DNA from 3 places in the Mesorhizobium sp. M7A.F.Ca.CA.001.10.2.1 genome. Region 3 is predicted to be linked to each of the others. Evidence: predicted binding sites of a transcription regulator. Region 3 holds the regulator's gene; each other region holds the start of a gene.
What was found. The regulator PhoB, encoded in region 3, activates phosphate uptake and scavenging genes when phosphate is short. The targets are predictions, from matches to a motif close to TGTCATNNANCTGTCAT.
Positions count from the first base shown of each region.

Region 1: a site for PhoB is predicted at 2,207-2,223, ahead of EN964_RS08665 (alkaline phosphatase). Genes of this name have one in related genera too.
Region 2: a site for PhoB is predicted at 3,143-3,159, ahead of EN964_RS22175 (PstS family phosphate ABC transporter substrate-binding protein). Genes of this name have one in related genera too.

Region 1 covers NZ_RZQY01000089.1:1,587-6,635, forward strand. Annotated here, with positions in the region: gene EN964_RS08650 (hypothetical protein) at 1-12, opposite strand, end outside; gene EN964_RS08655 (TetR/AcrR family transcriptional regulator) at 58-675, opposite strand; gene EN964_RS08660 (MFS transporter) at 748-2,031, shown strand; gene EN964_RS08665 (alkaline phosphatase) at 2,294-3,868, shown strand; gene EN964_RS08670 (hypothetical protein) at 3,960-4,241, opposite strand; gene typA (translational GTPase TypA) at 4,439-5,049, shown strand, end outside.
Region 2 covers NZ_RZQY01000378.1:434-5,482, forward strand. Annotated here, with positions in the region: partial or broken gene EN964_RS22165 (DUF3333 domain-containing protein) at 1-478, opposite strand, end outside; gene pstC (phosphate ABC transporter permease subunit PstC) at 475-1,941, opposite strand; gene EN964_RS22175 (PstS family phosphate ABC transporter substrate-binding protein) at 2,038-3,066, opposite strand; partial or broken gene EN964_RS22180 (response regulator) at 3,576-5,049, opposite strand, start outside.
Region 3 covers NZ_RZQY01000503.1:42-4,274, reverse strand. Annotated here, with positions in the region: partial or broken gene EN964_RS25865 (D-xylose ABC transporter substrate-binding protein) at 1-50, opposite strand, end outside; gene EN964_RS25860 (ROK family protein) at 321-1,568, shown strand; gene phoB (phosphate regulon transcriptional regulator PhoB) at 1,585-2,274, opposite strand; gene phoU (phosphate signaling complex protein PhoU) at 2,291-2,998, opposite strand; gene pstB (phosphate ABC transporter ATP-binding protein PstB) at 3,025-3,849, opposite strand; partial or broken gene EN964_RS25840 (PstA family ABC transporter permease) at 3,867-4,233, opposite strand, start outside.

The DNA.
Region 1 (5,049 bases), on a different contig from region 3:
AATGGCACGCATGGCGGTCAATCTCCGTTGCAAGCTGCCGCAGCGTAGCGCCAAACGTTATTTCTTCAAGCTCGCTTCAATCAGCAGGTCCGCGTTGCGGGCGACCGCTTGCGCCGGGCCGCCGAGCCCGAACAGCTGGCCACTGATATAGGCGCCTTCGATCAGCAGCAGAAGGCCGTCGCCGAGCGTGTCAGGGTCTTGCGCGCCCATCGCAACCGCCATGGCGCGTAGGCGGCGGCGCAATTCCTGCTTGTTGGCCTCGCTGACCACACGGGCCGGATGGCTGTGGTCGGGATATTCGACCGCCGCGTTGGTCATGCCGCAGCCGCGATAGTCCGCCACTTGCGTGCGCTTGCCGATGCGGGTCAGGAAAGCCTTGATCTGTGCGCGCGGGTCGCCGGGATGAGCGGCAACCGCCTCGTCGAAACGCTCCCAATATTCAAGATCGTACTGCCTGAGATAGGAGGCGGCCAGTTCATCCTTGGACGGAAAGCTGCGATAGAGGCTGGGCTTTGTGACGCCGGCACGTTTGACGATCTCGTCGACGCCGATCGCCCTGATACCGCGCCGGTAGAACAGGTCATAAGCCACATCGAGGATCTTCTTGGCTGCTTTCGGCGGCGCCGACGCATGATCGTCGCTGATGGTCAGATCAATATTTTTGTCGGTTGGCATCGTGTGGCTCGATTGACAATGTTACCGATCGGTACGTATACATACTCCACCTGCAACGTACCGGTCAGTAACATGATAGCTCAATCCCGCCCCTTTGGCCAGCGCTACGCTTTCGTCGTGGTCGGCGTGATCTTCCTTAGCCTGCTGGTCGCGGCTGGCCTGCGCTCCGCACCCTCGGTCATGATGCTGCCGCTGGAGAACAGTTTCGGCTGGCGGCGCGACATCATCTCGCTGGCCGCCGGTGTCGGCATCCTGCTTTACGGCCTGACAGGGCCATTTGCCGCAGCCCTGATGGAGCGCATCGGGCTTCGCCGCACGCTGCTGGCCTCGCTGGTGGTGATGTCGGGCTCGACCGCGCTCAGCCTGCTGATGACCAAGCCGTGGCATCTGTTCATCACCTGGGGCGTGTTCTCGGGCATTGGTTCCGGTGCTGTCGCCAGCGTGCTCGGCGCGACCATCGTCAACCGGTGGTTCAAGACCAATCGCGGGCTTGTCATGGGATTGATGTCGGCCTCCAGCGCCTCGGGCATGCTGGTGTTCCTGCCGCTGATCGCCGCGCTGGCGCAGTCGGGCGGCTGGCAGCCGGTTGTCATTGCGGTCGCGATCGCGACCGCTGCCCTGATACCGCTGGTCTGGCTGCTGGTGCCGGAGCGGCCGGCATCGATCGGCATGGTGCGCTACGGCGCCGAGGCTGACGACGTGCCGCCCACTCCGCCTGCGTCACAGGGCAATTTTCTGGCGCATACGTTCTCGACGCTGCGCCGTGCCGCCGGCACGCGGGTGTTCTGGTATCTGTTCGCCACCTTCTTCGTCTGCGGCTTCACCACCAACGGGCTGGTCGGCACGCATCTGATCGCGTTCTGCGGCGACATGGGCATCGGCGAAGTGCAGGCCGCCGGCCTGCTGTCGATGATGGGCATCTTCGACCTGATCGGCACGACGTTGTCGGGCTGGCTCACCGACCGCTACGATCCGCGCAAGCTGCTCGGCGTCTATTACGGCATTCGTGGCCTGTCGCTGATCTATCTGCCCTATTCCGGCTTCTCGGCCACCAGCTTGATCATCTTCGCCGTGCTCTACGGCCTCGACTGGATCGCCACCGTGCCGCCGACGCTGCGGCTCGCCAACGAGGCGTTCGGCGATCGCAGTGGGCCGATCGTGTTCGGCTGGATCGTCGCCGGGCACCAGATCGGTGCGGCCGCTGCCGCCGCCTTTGGCGGCACCATGCGCGAGCTGCAGGGCAATTACGAACTGGCCTTCCTGATCGCCGGCATGACGGCAATCGCCGCCGCCTGTATCTCGCTGCTGATCAACACCAGCAAGCCGGCGTTCGATCCGGAGCCGCAAGCGGCTTAGGCGCGACGCTAATCTCCCCCCTCGAGGGGGAGATGGCCGCGAAGCGGCCAGAGGGGGGTCGGTCCGACTGGGCTCGGCCTCTTGCGATAGAAGGAGGTTAGCGCTCCACGCGCGGCGACCCCCTCTGTCGCCTTTGGCGACATCTCCCCCTCGAGGGGGAGATTACCCTGTTCATTGTTATCAAAACTTCATCATCCCGAGATGCGCCTGAAACATTGACGCTGGACCTTGGTGGCGCCGTTCAAGCCACCAGGAGACAGCCATGAACAAGCTCTCGATGACCCGCCGCGCCTTCGTCACATCCGCCAGCGCCGTTGGCCTGGCCGGCGTCTCGAGCTTGGCGCTGCCCTATTATTCGCGCGCCAATCAGCGGCCTTCCTTCACCCATGGCGTCCAGTCGGGAGATGTCGACGCCACCAGCGGCATGGTGTGGACGCGCACCGACCGACCGTCGCGCGTCATGTTCGAGGTGTCGTCGACGGAGAATTTCGCCAGTGCGACGCGGCTGGCGCCGCTCGATACGTCGCCGGCCAGCGATTACACGGTCAAGCGGCTGCTCACCGACCTCGCTTCGGACCAGGATATCTTCTACCGCATGACATCGGCCGATCTCGCCGACATCAACGCCGTTTCGGAGCCGATCACCGGCCGTTTCAGGACGGCGCCAGCCTCGAAGCGCGACATCCGCTTTGCCTGGTCCGGCGACACCGCCGGCCAGGGCTGGGGCATCGATGAGACCGGCATGAAGACCTACGCCACGATCGGCAAGCACACGCCCGACTTCTTCCTGCATTCAGGCGACACCATCTATGCCGACGGCGCCATGAAGGACGAGGTCGACCTGCCCGGCGGCGGCAAGTGGAAGAACGTCGTGCTGATCGACGGCAAGCGCAAGGTCGCCGAAACGCTGGACGAGTACCGGGACCAGTGGAAATACAACATGATGGACAGGAACGTGCTCGGCCTGAGCGCCATCTGCCCGACTTTCTACCAGTGGGACGACCATGAAGTGCTGAACAACTGGTCGGATTCCAAGGATCTCAGCGCCGACAGCCGCTACACGGAAAAATCCATCCACGTGCTGGCGGCCCGCGCGGCGCGGGCTTTCCACGAGATGACGACGATCCGCTACGAACCGTCCGAGCCCGGCCGCGTCTATCGCAAGATCGCTTATGGGCCGCTGCTCGACGTGTTCTTCCTCGACATGCGCTCCTATCGCGGCCCCAATGGTCCCGACATGCAGGATGAGATGACGCCGCAGTCGCGCATGCTCGGCGAGCAGCAGACGAAATGGCTGAAGCGCGAACTGGCGAATTCGAAGGCGACCTGGAAAATCATCGCCGCCGACGTGCCGCTCGGCCTCGTCGTCTGGGACGACGGCACCAAGAAGGTTGGCGCCGAAGCGGTCAGCAATGGCGACAATGGCTTGCCAAAAGGGCGCGAGCTCGAGATCGCCGACCTGCTGCGCTTCATAAAGAATGCCGGCATCAGCAACACCGTCTGGCTCACCGCAGATGTGCATTACACGGCCGCGCATTATTACAACCCGGACAAGGCGCAGTTCCAGGAGTTCAATCCGTTCTGGGAATTCGTCTCGGGTCCGATCCATGCCGGCACGTTCGGTCCCAACGATTTCGACATGACGTTCGGTCCGGAGCTGAAGTTCATCAAGGCGCCGACCGCCGAACAGGGACAGAACCTGCCGCCCTCGGCCGGGCTGCAATTCTTCGGGCTCGTCGATATTTCAGGCGCCAGCGAGCAGATGACGGTGCGGCTGATGGATCGCGACGACAACGAACTCTACAAGGTGACGCTCGACCCGGTGCGGTCGGCGTAAGCGCGCTTCTCAACCCTCCCCCTTGTGGGGAAGGTCGGCGGCGGCTTCGCAAAGCGAAGCTGGCGAGACGGGGCGGGGGGTGAAGCGCTGACTAGTCCGGGTAGCAGACCATGGGAATATTCGGCCAGACGGCGCTGTCGCAGTTGGCGGAGTCCTGGCGCTGCTTGAAGGCGGCGCTGACCGGGCCGGTCACCATCGGGTCGACGCCGTCTGGTGCGTCGGCGAAAATCTGCTCGGCCGACTGTGCCTCTGACAGCAAGGCAGGCCGTGATTCCTTCATCGTCGCGGCTGACTGTGCGGCGTTGGCCGCCAGCAGGACGGCGAAGGCAACAGACGCGATGAGCGGCCAGAATCGGTTGAGTTTATCGGTCATGACGTTTGAACTGCCCGGGCCCCAAAGGGTTCCCGCCTTGGTTAACAAAATCATCTCACACGCAGATGCTTAAGATTTGATGAGTATTTGGTGACGCTCCTCCTCTTTCGCAACTGCGAAAAACCCTGTATGAGCCGCGCAACCGAAAGAGGCAGCGCCTTTTGGCCTGCTGCCTGCAACGCTTCCGAGACCAGAACATGAAAATCCGTAATATCGCGATCATCGCGCACGTCGACCATGGAAAGACCACCCTGGTCGACCAGCTTTTGAAGCAGTCCGGCTCCTTCCGAGACAATCAGCGCGTCGCCGAGCGCGCCATGGATTCCAACGACCTCGAAAAGGAACGCGGCATCACCATCCTGGCCAAGGCGACTTCGGTCGACTGGAAGGATACCCGCATCAACATCGTCGACACCCCCGGCCACGCCGATTTCGGTGGCGAGGTCGAACGCATCCTGTCGATGGTGGACTCAGCCATCGTGCTGGTCGACGCAGCCGAAGGGCCGATGCCGCAAACCAAGTTCGTCGTCGGCAAGGCGCTCAAGGTCGGCCTGAAGCCGATCGTCGTCATCAACAAGATCGACCGTCCGGACGCCCGTCACGTCGAGGTGGTCAACGAGGTGTTCGACCTTTTCGCGGCGCTCGACGCCACCGACGAGCAGCTCGACTTCCCGATTCTGTACGGTTCAGGCCGCGATGGCTGGGTTTCGGAAAATCCGGAAGGACCCAAGGACCAGCAGCTGGGACCGCTGTTCGACCTCGTCATCAAGCATGTGCCGGAGCCGACCGTTCATCCCGGCCCGTTCCG
Region 2 (5,049 bases), on a different contig from region 3:
AGTCGAGATTGGCGGCGGCGAGGATGTTGACGTTGCGTGTCGTGCCGATCACGGACGGATCGGCGGCAACGATGTCGCGCAACTGGACGCGGGCGCCTTCCGACAGGAAGCCCTTGAGCTTCTGGATCATCGGCTTGTCATCAGGAGAGATGCCGAGCTTGGCCACAAGCGCGTTTTCGGCGAGCTTGGGATAATTTGCCTTGATCAGAACGCTCGGATCGGTTGCACGCTTGCCGGAAGGATCGATCACCTTCTCGTCGAACGAGATCGGCAGTGATACCGTCGTCTGCCAGAAGGCGGTGTAGCCTTTCGAGACGATGGTGATCAGCATGATTGCCAGGAACGCCAGGCCTACGGAAATCGCCACGACGCCATAGAAGCGGAAACGGCGTTCGGCGGCGTAACGGGCCTTCAGGCCGATGTCGCGGCGCGGATGGGCCGCCGCCCTGACCATCGTATCCATGGAAATGTCGGTCATTCGTACTGCTCCCGATATTTGCGCACGATGTAGAGCGCGACGATGTTCATCACCAACGTCAGCGCGAACAGCGTCAGGCCGAGTGCGAAGGCGACCAGCGTCTGCGGCGAATTGAACTCGAGGTCGCCGGTGAGCTGGTTGACGATCTTGACGGTGATGGTCGTCATCGCCTCGAACGGGTTGATGGTGAGGTTGGCGGCGACGCCCGCCGCCAGCACGACAATCATCGTTTCGCCGATGGCGCGCGAGGCGGTCAGCAGGATGGCGCCGACGATGCCGGGCAGTGCAGCCGGCAGGATCACCCGCTTGATCGTCTCGGAGCGGGTCGCGCCGAGGCCAAGCGACCCGTCGCGCATGGCGCGCGGCACCGCGGTTATGATGTCGTCCGAGAGAGAGGACACGACCGGGATCAGCATGACGCCCATGACCAGGCCGGCGGTGAAGATGCTCTGGCCCTGGATGAAGGGCGAACCGCCGGTCAGCGCCGCGGACAGGTCGCGCAGGAACGGCCCAAGCGTGACGACGGCGAAGATGCCGTAGACGATGGTCGGTATGCCGGCCAGAAGTTCAAGCGCCGGCTTAACCACCGAGCGCACCTTGGGCGTTGCATATTCGGCCATGTAGACAGCCGACATCAGCCCGACCGGCACCGCAACCAGCAGCGCGACGGCGGCGATGTAGAGCGTGCCCGCAAGAAGCGGGATCAGGCCGAATTGGCCCTGGCTGCCGCCCGAACCGGCAGCGGCAAAACGCGGATCCCAGACGGTGCCGAAGAAGAAACTCATCGGCGAGACGCTTTCGAAGAAGGTGATCGTCTGGAACAGCATCGAAAGCACGATGCCGATGGTTGTCAGGATGGCGATGGTGGAGGCGGCAAGCAGCCCCCACAGCATCAGCCTCTCGACATTGTTGCGGGCCCTGGCGCGCGGCTCGATCTGCCTGAGCGCATAGAAGGCGCCGGCGATCGAGGAAACGAGAATGACAATGGCGCCGAACAGGCCGAGCCGGTCCTGGACCTTGTTCGCCTCGACGGCGATCGGGATCATGTAATCCTGCGTGTCGCTCGCCAGTGCCACACCCTTGGCGGCGAGCAGCGGCTGCAGCTCGGCAAAGCTGGCAGGCATTGCGGCCAGTGTGCCGGCATCGAGTTTGCGCAGGCCCCTGGCGAGGCTCTTTACGAGGCTGACATCCAGTGCCTCACTGGCAACCTTGCTGTCGACGGTGCGCTCGGGCAAGGCAGTGTGAATGTGTCGGTCAAGATAGACGGAAGACCCGACGGTCCAGACGGCAAGCAGCAAAAGAGCAGGCAGAACGGCGAGCAGGAAGGCCCACCAGCCATGATAGTGGGCGCGCGAATGCGGCTTGACCTTGCCATTGTCCTGGGCCGCGGCACGTTGCCGACCGATGAAAAAGGCAACCAGGCCGACGGCAACGACGATGGCCAGTACGAGCAAGGACGACATGGACCCACCCCAAGAGAAATTCTTACGCAGCCGCCATTGCGGCCTGCGATGAAACCGGGGCGCGGGATTTGGCCCGCACCCCGGTTCGGCAGCTGATTACATCGACTTTCCGGCGGCGAAAGCGTCACGCTGGGCCTGACGCTCGGCATCCGGAGCAGCAACGAGGCCGTATTCGGCGAGCGGGCTTTCCGGGCCAACCATCTGGTCGTCAAGGAAGAACTCGACATATTCCTTGAGGCCGGGAACGACGCCCAGATGCGCCTTCTTGACGTAGAAGAACAGCGGGCGCGAGACGGGATACTTGCCGCTGGCGATCGTCTCGGTCGAAGGCACGACGTCTTCCACGGTGGCGACCTTCAGCTTGTCGGCATTGTTCTCATAGAAGGCGAGGCCAAACACGCCGACGCCGGTCTTGTTGGAGTCGATGCGGGCGAGCGTCTCGGTATAGTCGCCATCGATGTCGACGGCCTTGCCGTCCTTGCGGATGGCGATGCAGGTTTTGCCGATTTCCTTGTCGTCGGCAATGCCGGCGGCCTTGAGAGCAGCCTTGTCACAGCCGGCATCGAGAAGCTTGGTCTCGAACACTTCGCGCGTGCCATGCTTTTCGCCCGGAATGTAGGCGGCGATGTCCCAGTCGGGCAGCTTCGGATTGACCTGGCTCCACTTGGTGTTCGGATTGTCGACGAGCTTGCCGTCGACGACCAGCTTGGCTGCCAGCGCCTTGTAGATGTCGGCGGGAACCAGCGCCCAATCCGGGCCCTTGATGTCGGTGGCGAAGACGATGCCGTCATAGCCGATCCGGACTTCCTGGACTTCCTTCACGCCGGCGTCGGCGCAGGACTTGAGTTCGTCCGCCTTGATCGGACGCGACGAATTGGCGATGTCGATCGTGTCTTCGCCGACGCCCTTGCAGAATTCCTTGATGCCCGCGCCGCTGCCGCCGGATTCGACGACCGGGGTCTTGAAGTTGGTGAATGTTTCGCCGAACTGCTCGGCGACAATCTTGGCATAAGGTAACACGGTCGATGACCCGGCGACCTGGATCTGGTCGCGCGCGGCGGCGAAGCCGGACGTCGCGGCGAGCGCAAGCGCAGCGGCCGACGCCGTATAGAGGAATTTCTTCATGTGGCCTGCTCCTGTTCGGAAGATGGTCTCTCGGCGCTCGTCAGTCGGCGCCCGCTGAGGCCAATAGCCTTCGATTATAACAGTCGCATGACAGTTTGATGTCACCCCGGTAACGCGTCATCGGGATGAGCAGAATGCCGCCTGGCCGGCACTCCCGACGCAGCCCCGCTTTGTCACCGGAATCAGGGACTTGCTCGATTCGGTCGAGGCTGGCCGGCGATTTGGGGATCAGCCGGCCTTTATGAAGAAAAGCCGGACGGGAGCGCGTTGCTCTCAGCCAGACGGTGTCGTGGCCGGGCCATCGCCGAAAACAGGTCCGTTGGGGTAGGTTGACGCTGTCTCATGCCGGCGGTCGCTGCTCCCGCCCGTAACTGGGAAGAGCGGAATTCGAATGTCGCCATTGTCTCGGCTGGATGCCGCCTTTCATATGGTGCGATCGCACCATAGTCTTGGCCGCTGACAGGGGCGCGAATCTTCGCCGTATTCCCGGTACTCGGGCAGAGCCGGCCTTACCCGGCGTTGCGCTGCGCCTGCCGGCTGGCGCCGACCCAGCGCTCGACCTTCTCGAGCAACGCCCGGGGACTGATCGGCTTGGGCAGATAGTCGTCCATGCCTGCCTCCAGGCAGCGCTCGCGGTCGCCCTTCAGCGCATGCGCGGTGACGCCGACGATCGGCACATGGGTGCCGGTTTCTTCCTCCAGCCGGCGAATGGCGGCGGTTGCTTCGAGACCGTTCATCTCCGGCATGGAGACATCCATCAGGATCATGCACGGGTTCAGCCGGCCGAAGGCGTCGAGCGCCTTGCGGCCATTGCCGACGATCTCGAAACCATAACCGGTCTCGCCGAGGATCTGGGTGAACACCATCTGGTTCACCTCATTGTCCTCGGCCACCAGGATATCCAGCCTGTCGCCGCCAGCCGCCACCGGTGGCCGGGGGCGAATTGAGGGCGGCTGCAGCAGCGCCCGCTGTTCGGACGGCGCCGAGGGCTGCGTCCGCATCACATAACCCGCAGCGACGTCGGCTGCGAGCGGCTGCGCGTCGCTGCCGCTCGTGTTGTGGCGATGCCGCTGGATGGTGGCGACCAGCGTTTCCAGCAGCACCGAGGAGCGCGCCGGCTTGATCAGCTGGGCATCGATGCCAAGATCGCGATAGCTGGTGTTGGCGAGCGACTGGTCGACCGAGGTCAGCATGATGATCGGCATGCCGGCAAGGCCGGCGGTGCTGCGCACGATCCGCGCCATTTCGGCGCCGCTCATTCCAGGCATCTGGTAGTCGAGCACGACGCAATCGACCGGGACACCATAGGCAGCGGCGGCGATCAGTACCTTGAGGCCTTCGGCGCCGCTTTCGGCCGCGCAGGAATCGAACGTCCACGATGTCATCTGTTCGGTCAGGATGGCCCGATTGACGGCATTGTCGTCGACAATCAGCACACGCGCACCGGTCACGTCGATCGGCATGATGCGCTGTCCGTTCTGCTGTCCGGCCCGCGGCAGCGTCACCGAGAACCAGAAAGTCGAGCCCTTGCCTTCCGCACTTTCGACCCCGATGTCGCCGCCCATCAGTTCGACGAGCCGCGAGGTGATGGCAAGACCGAGGCCGGTTCCCTCATGCCGCCTCGTCGAAGAGGTGTCGACCTGGCTGAATTTCTCGAACACCAGTTTCAGTTTTTCCTCGGGGATACCGATACCGGTATCGGTGACCGAGATCGTCAGCTTCGTTCCGGTCGGAACCCTCTCGCCGGTGACGTCGACCAGCACATGGCCTTCATCGGTGAATTTCACCGCGTTGCCGAGCAGGTTGGTGACGATCTGTCTGATACGGCCGACATCGCCGACGAACAGGCTCTCGAGCCGAGGTTCGACACGCACGATCAGCTCGAGGTCTTTTTCCTTGGCTCGTGTCGACACCAGTGTCGCCACATCCTCGATCGCCTCGGCCAGATTGAAGGGCGCCGGATCGAGCACCAGCTGACCGGCA
Region 3 (4,233 bases):
GTCAGCGACATGGCGGCACCCGCCAGGATGGCGGCCGTGAATCTTTTCATATTATCCTCCCTGCGCCGCGTATGGCGCGACCAAACTGACCCGAGGGCCGGCACAGAGGCTCTATTTTTTCGAGCCTCGAAAAAATACTGGGCCAACGCCCGAACGCTGTCAACATCGATTCTGATGGATTTTGATGTCATTTCGAGTTTTTTTCGAGTCTCGGAATAAATAAATGACACGGCATGCAGCTTCTGCCAGTATTTACCGGCGTCACCGACAGCGTTCCAGGGGCAGGAGGAACCGCGGCGACCGGGAGGATATGAAAGAACATGTCGGTCGGAATCCGCCACGACGATCTGCGCCGCCGCAACCGCGCCATGGTGATCGCGGCAGTGCGCCGCGCCGGACAGCCGTCACGAACCGAGATCGCCGCGACCACAAGCCTCAGCCATTCGACCATCTCGGCGATTTCATCCGACCTGATCGTCGAAGGCATCCTGACCGAAAGCAAGCCGAGCGAGGCCGGCTCGCTCAAACGCGGCCGGCCGCAGGTCGGCCTCAGTCTCAATCCGGAAGCGGCCGCGGTAATGACCGTGGTGCTGTCGCTGAACTTCCTCTCCGTCGCCGTCATCGACTATGCCGGCCAGGTGATATCCGAGGAACAGCGCCGGCTGGACACGCTGACGATGTCGCGCGAGTCGCTGATCGGGGAATGCACGGCCATCGTGCGGCGCCGCCTGGCAGATCCCGACCTGGACGTGCGCAGCATCGCCCGCATCGCGCTGGCCATCCAGGGCATCACCGACACCCGTGCCCGCGCCATGCTGTGGTCGCCGATCACGCCGCACACCGACATCGCCTTCGCTGACATATTCGAAGACGAGTTCGGCATCCCTGCCATAATGGAGAACGACTGCAACATGATGGCGGTGGCGCTGCGCTGGCGCGACCCCGATCGTTACCGCGACGATTTCATCGCTATCCTTTTGTCGCACGGCATCGGCATGGGACTGGTGCTGAAGGGCGAATTGTTCACCGGCACCCATTCTTCGGGCGGCGAATTCGGCCACATGATCCATCGGCCGAACGGCGCGCTATGTCGCTGCGGACGGCGCGGCTGCGTCGAAGCCTATGCGGGCAATTACGCCATCTGGCGCAACGCCAGGCAGATGGGCGAGGATGCAGAACCCGTCGCCGATGTCAGCGACGCCGACATGCGCGCCCTGGCTGCCGCGGCCCGCGAAGGTGACGGACCCGAACGGGAAGCCTATCGCAAGGCCGGCGAAGCGCTCGGCTACGGCCTCGGCAGCCTGTTCGCGCTGATCGATCCGGCGCCGGTCGCCATGGTCGGTGTCAGCGCCGCCGCCTTCGACCTGATCGAGCCGGCATTGCGGCAAGCGATTGCCCAGACCGCCGGCGGCCAGCATTCCAAATCGATTTCCTTCGACACCGAGCCGAACGAACTGCCGCTGATCCGCGAAGGCTGCGCCATGCGGGCGCTGATCTTCGTCGATCAGGAGATTTTTGCGCCGGGCGTGCAGGCGAGATCCGGTTTCGGCGGCAAGAACGTGGCGTGAGTTCAAACGAGGGAGTTCAGTCCTCTCGGATGGCGTATCCGGCCCCACGGATCGTGCGGATGACATCAGGCATACGGCCATTGTTGACCGCCTTGCGCAGCCGGCCGACATGCACGTCGACCGTGCGCTCGTCGATGTAGATCGTCTCGCCCCAGACATTGTCGAGCAGCTGGCTGCGCGAGAACACGCGGCCTGGATGGCGCATCATGAATTCGAGCAGGCGGAATTCCGTCGGCCCAAGCCGGATCTCGCTCTTCTTGCGATAGACACGGTGCGACTCGCGATCGAGCACGATATCGCCGACCTTTAGCACGCTGGACAGCACTTCCGGCTTGGCCCGGCGCAGCAGCGCCTTGACCCTGGCCATGAACTCCGGCGTCGAGAAGGGCTTGACCAGATAGTCGTCGGCGCCGGTCGACAGGCCGCGCACGCGGTCGCTTTCCTCGCCTCGCGCGGTCAGCATGATGATCGGCAGCCGCTCGGTCTCGGGACGCATTCGCAGGCGCCGGCAGAGTTCGATGCCCGAAACCGCAGGCACCATCCAGTCGAGCACCAGAAGATCGGGAACGTTCTCCTGCAGCCGGATTTCGGCCTCATCGCCGCGCGTCACCACCTCGACCTGGTAACCTTCGGATTCAAGATTGTAGCGGAGCAGCACGCCTAGCGGCTCCTCATCCTCCACCACCATGATGCGTGGTGCGATCATCGGCTGGTCACCCTTGTTATGCCGCTGGCGCGGACATTGCCGTCTCGTCCTGCTTCGGACGATTGGCTGGCAGCTGCGTGCCGGTCAAAACATAGTAGGCATTTTCGGCGATGTTGGTCACGTGGTCGCCGATCCGCTCGAGGTTCTTGGCGCAAAACAACAGGTGCGTGCACGCCGTGATGTTGCGGGGATCTTCCATCATGTAGGTCAGCAGCTCGCGGAACACCGAGGTGTATTTGACGTCGATGCGTTCATCATTGTTTCTGAGCGTGGCAAGCGCTGCCGCGTCAGCGGCGGCATACTCGTCGACGACCCCCTGCACCTGGATCAGCACCAGCTGCGCCATCGCGTCGATCGAATGCGAAAGATCGTGCGGCGTGACGCTCAGCCCGACAGTGCCGACGCGCTTGGCGATGTTCTTGGCAAGGTCGCCGATGCGCTCGAGGTCGCCGGCCATGCGGATCGAACCGACCACCGCACGCAGATCGTTGGCCATTGGCTGGCGCTTGGCGATCAGCGTGATGGCGCGATCGTCCAGCTCGCGCTGGCGGGCATCCATGATCGCATCGTCGGAAACCACGCGCTGCGCCAGCGCATTGTCCGAATTGAGCAAAGCCTTGGTCGAGCCACTGACCATCGAGCGGGCGAGATCGCCCATGTCGCGGATCAGCTGGCTGATCTGCTCCAGATCCTCATCGAAAGATGCAACGGTATGTTCACCCATGATCTTCGTCCCTCATATGCCTGAGCTCAGCCGAACCGGCCGGTGATGTAGTCCTGGGTGCGTTTGTCGTCGGGGGTGGTGAACATCTTGTCGGTGGCGCCCTCCTCGACCAGATAGCCTAGATGGAACATCGCGGTGCGCTGCGACACGCGCGCTGCCTGCTGCATCGAATGGGTGACGATGACGATCGTATAGTTCTGGCGCAGTTCGTCGATCAGTTCCTCGACGCGAGCAGTGGCGATCGGGTCGAGCGCCGAACACGGTTCGTCCATCAGGATCACCTCGGGTGACACGGCGATGGCGCGTGCAATGCACAGACGCTGTTGCTGGCCACCGGAAAGACCCGTGCCAGGTTCCTGCAAACGGTCCTTCACCTCGTTCCAGATCGCCGCCTTCTTCAAGCTCGACTCGACGATCTGATCCATGTCGGCCTTGCGCTTGGCCAATCCGTGGATGCGCGGGCCATAGGCGACGTTCTCGTAGATCGACTTGGGGAACGGATTGGGTTTCTGAAACACCATGCCGACGCGCGCCCTGAGTTCGACGACATCGATGTTCTTGTCGTAGATGTCTTCTTCGTCGAGCGTTATCTTGCCGGTTACCCGCGCGGAATCGATGGTGTCGTTCATGCGGTTGAGGCAACGCAGGAAGGTCGACTTGCCGCAGCCGGAGGGGCCGATCAGCGCCGTCACCTGATTCAGGCGGACGTCGAGATTGACATCGAACAGCGCCTGCTTCTCGCCATAGAACACGCCGACCTTGTCGCCACGCATTTTGATCACTTCGTTCGACTTGGCGTTCATCTTATCGCCCACTGCATTTTCAAGGGACTGTTCGGTCATGATGTTCATACCAAAATGCCTTTTTTCTACCAGCGCCGCTCGAACCGACGCCGAAGCACGATCGCGGTGATGTTCATGGCCATGAGGAAGACGAGCAGGATGATGATCGCGCCCGACATGCGCTCGACGAAGGCGCGTTCGGCCTCGTTCGCCCACATATAGATCTGCACCGGCAGCGCAGTGGCCGGATCGAAAGGCGTCGTCGGTGGATCGGCGACGAAGGCGACCATGCCGATTAGCAGCAGGGGCGCGGTTTCACCGAGCGCACGCGCTAGACCGATGATGGTGCCGGTGAGGATGCCGGGTGCGGCAAGCGGCAGGATGTGCTGGAACACCATCTGCATCTTGGAGGCGCCAAGACCGAGAGCCGCCGAGCGGATCGACGGCGGCACC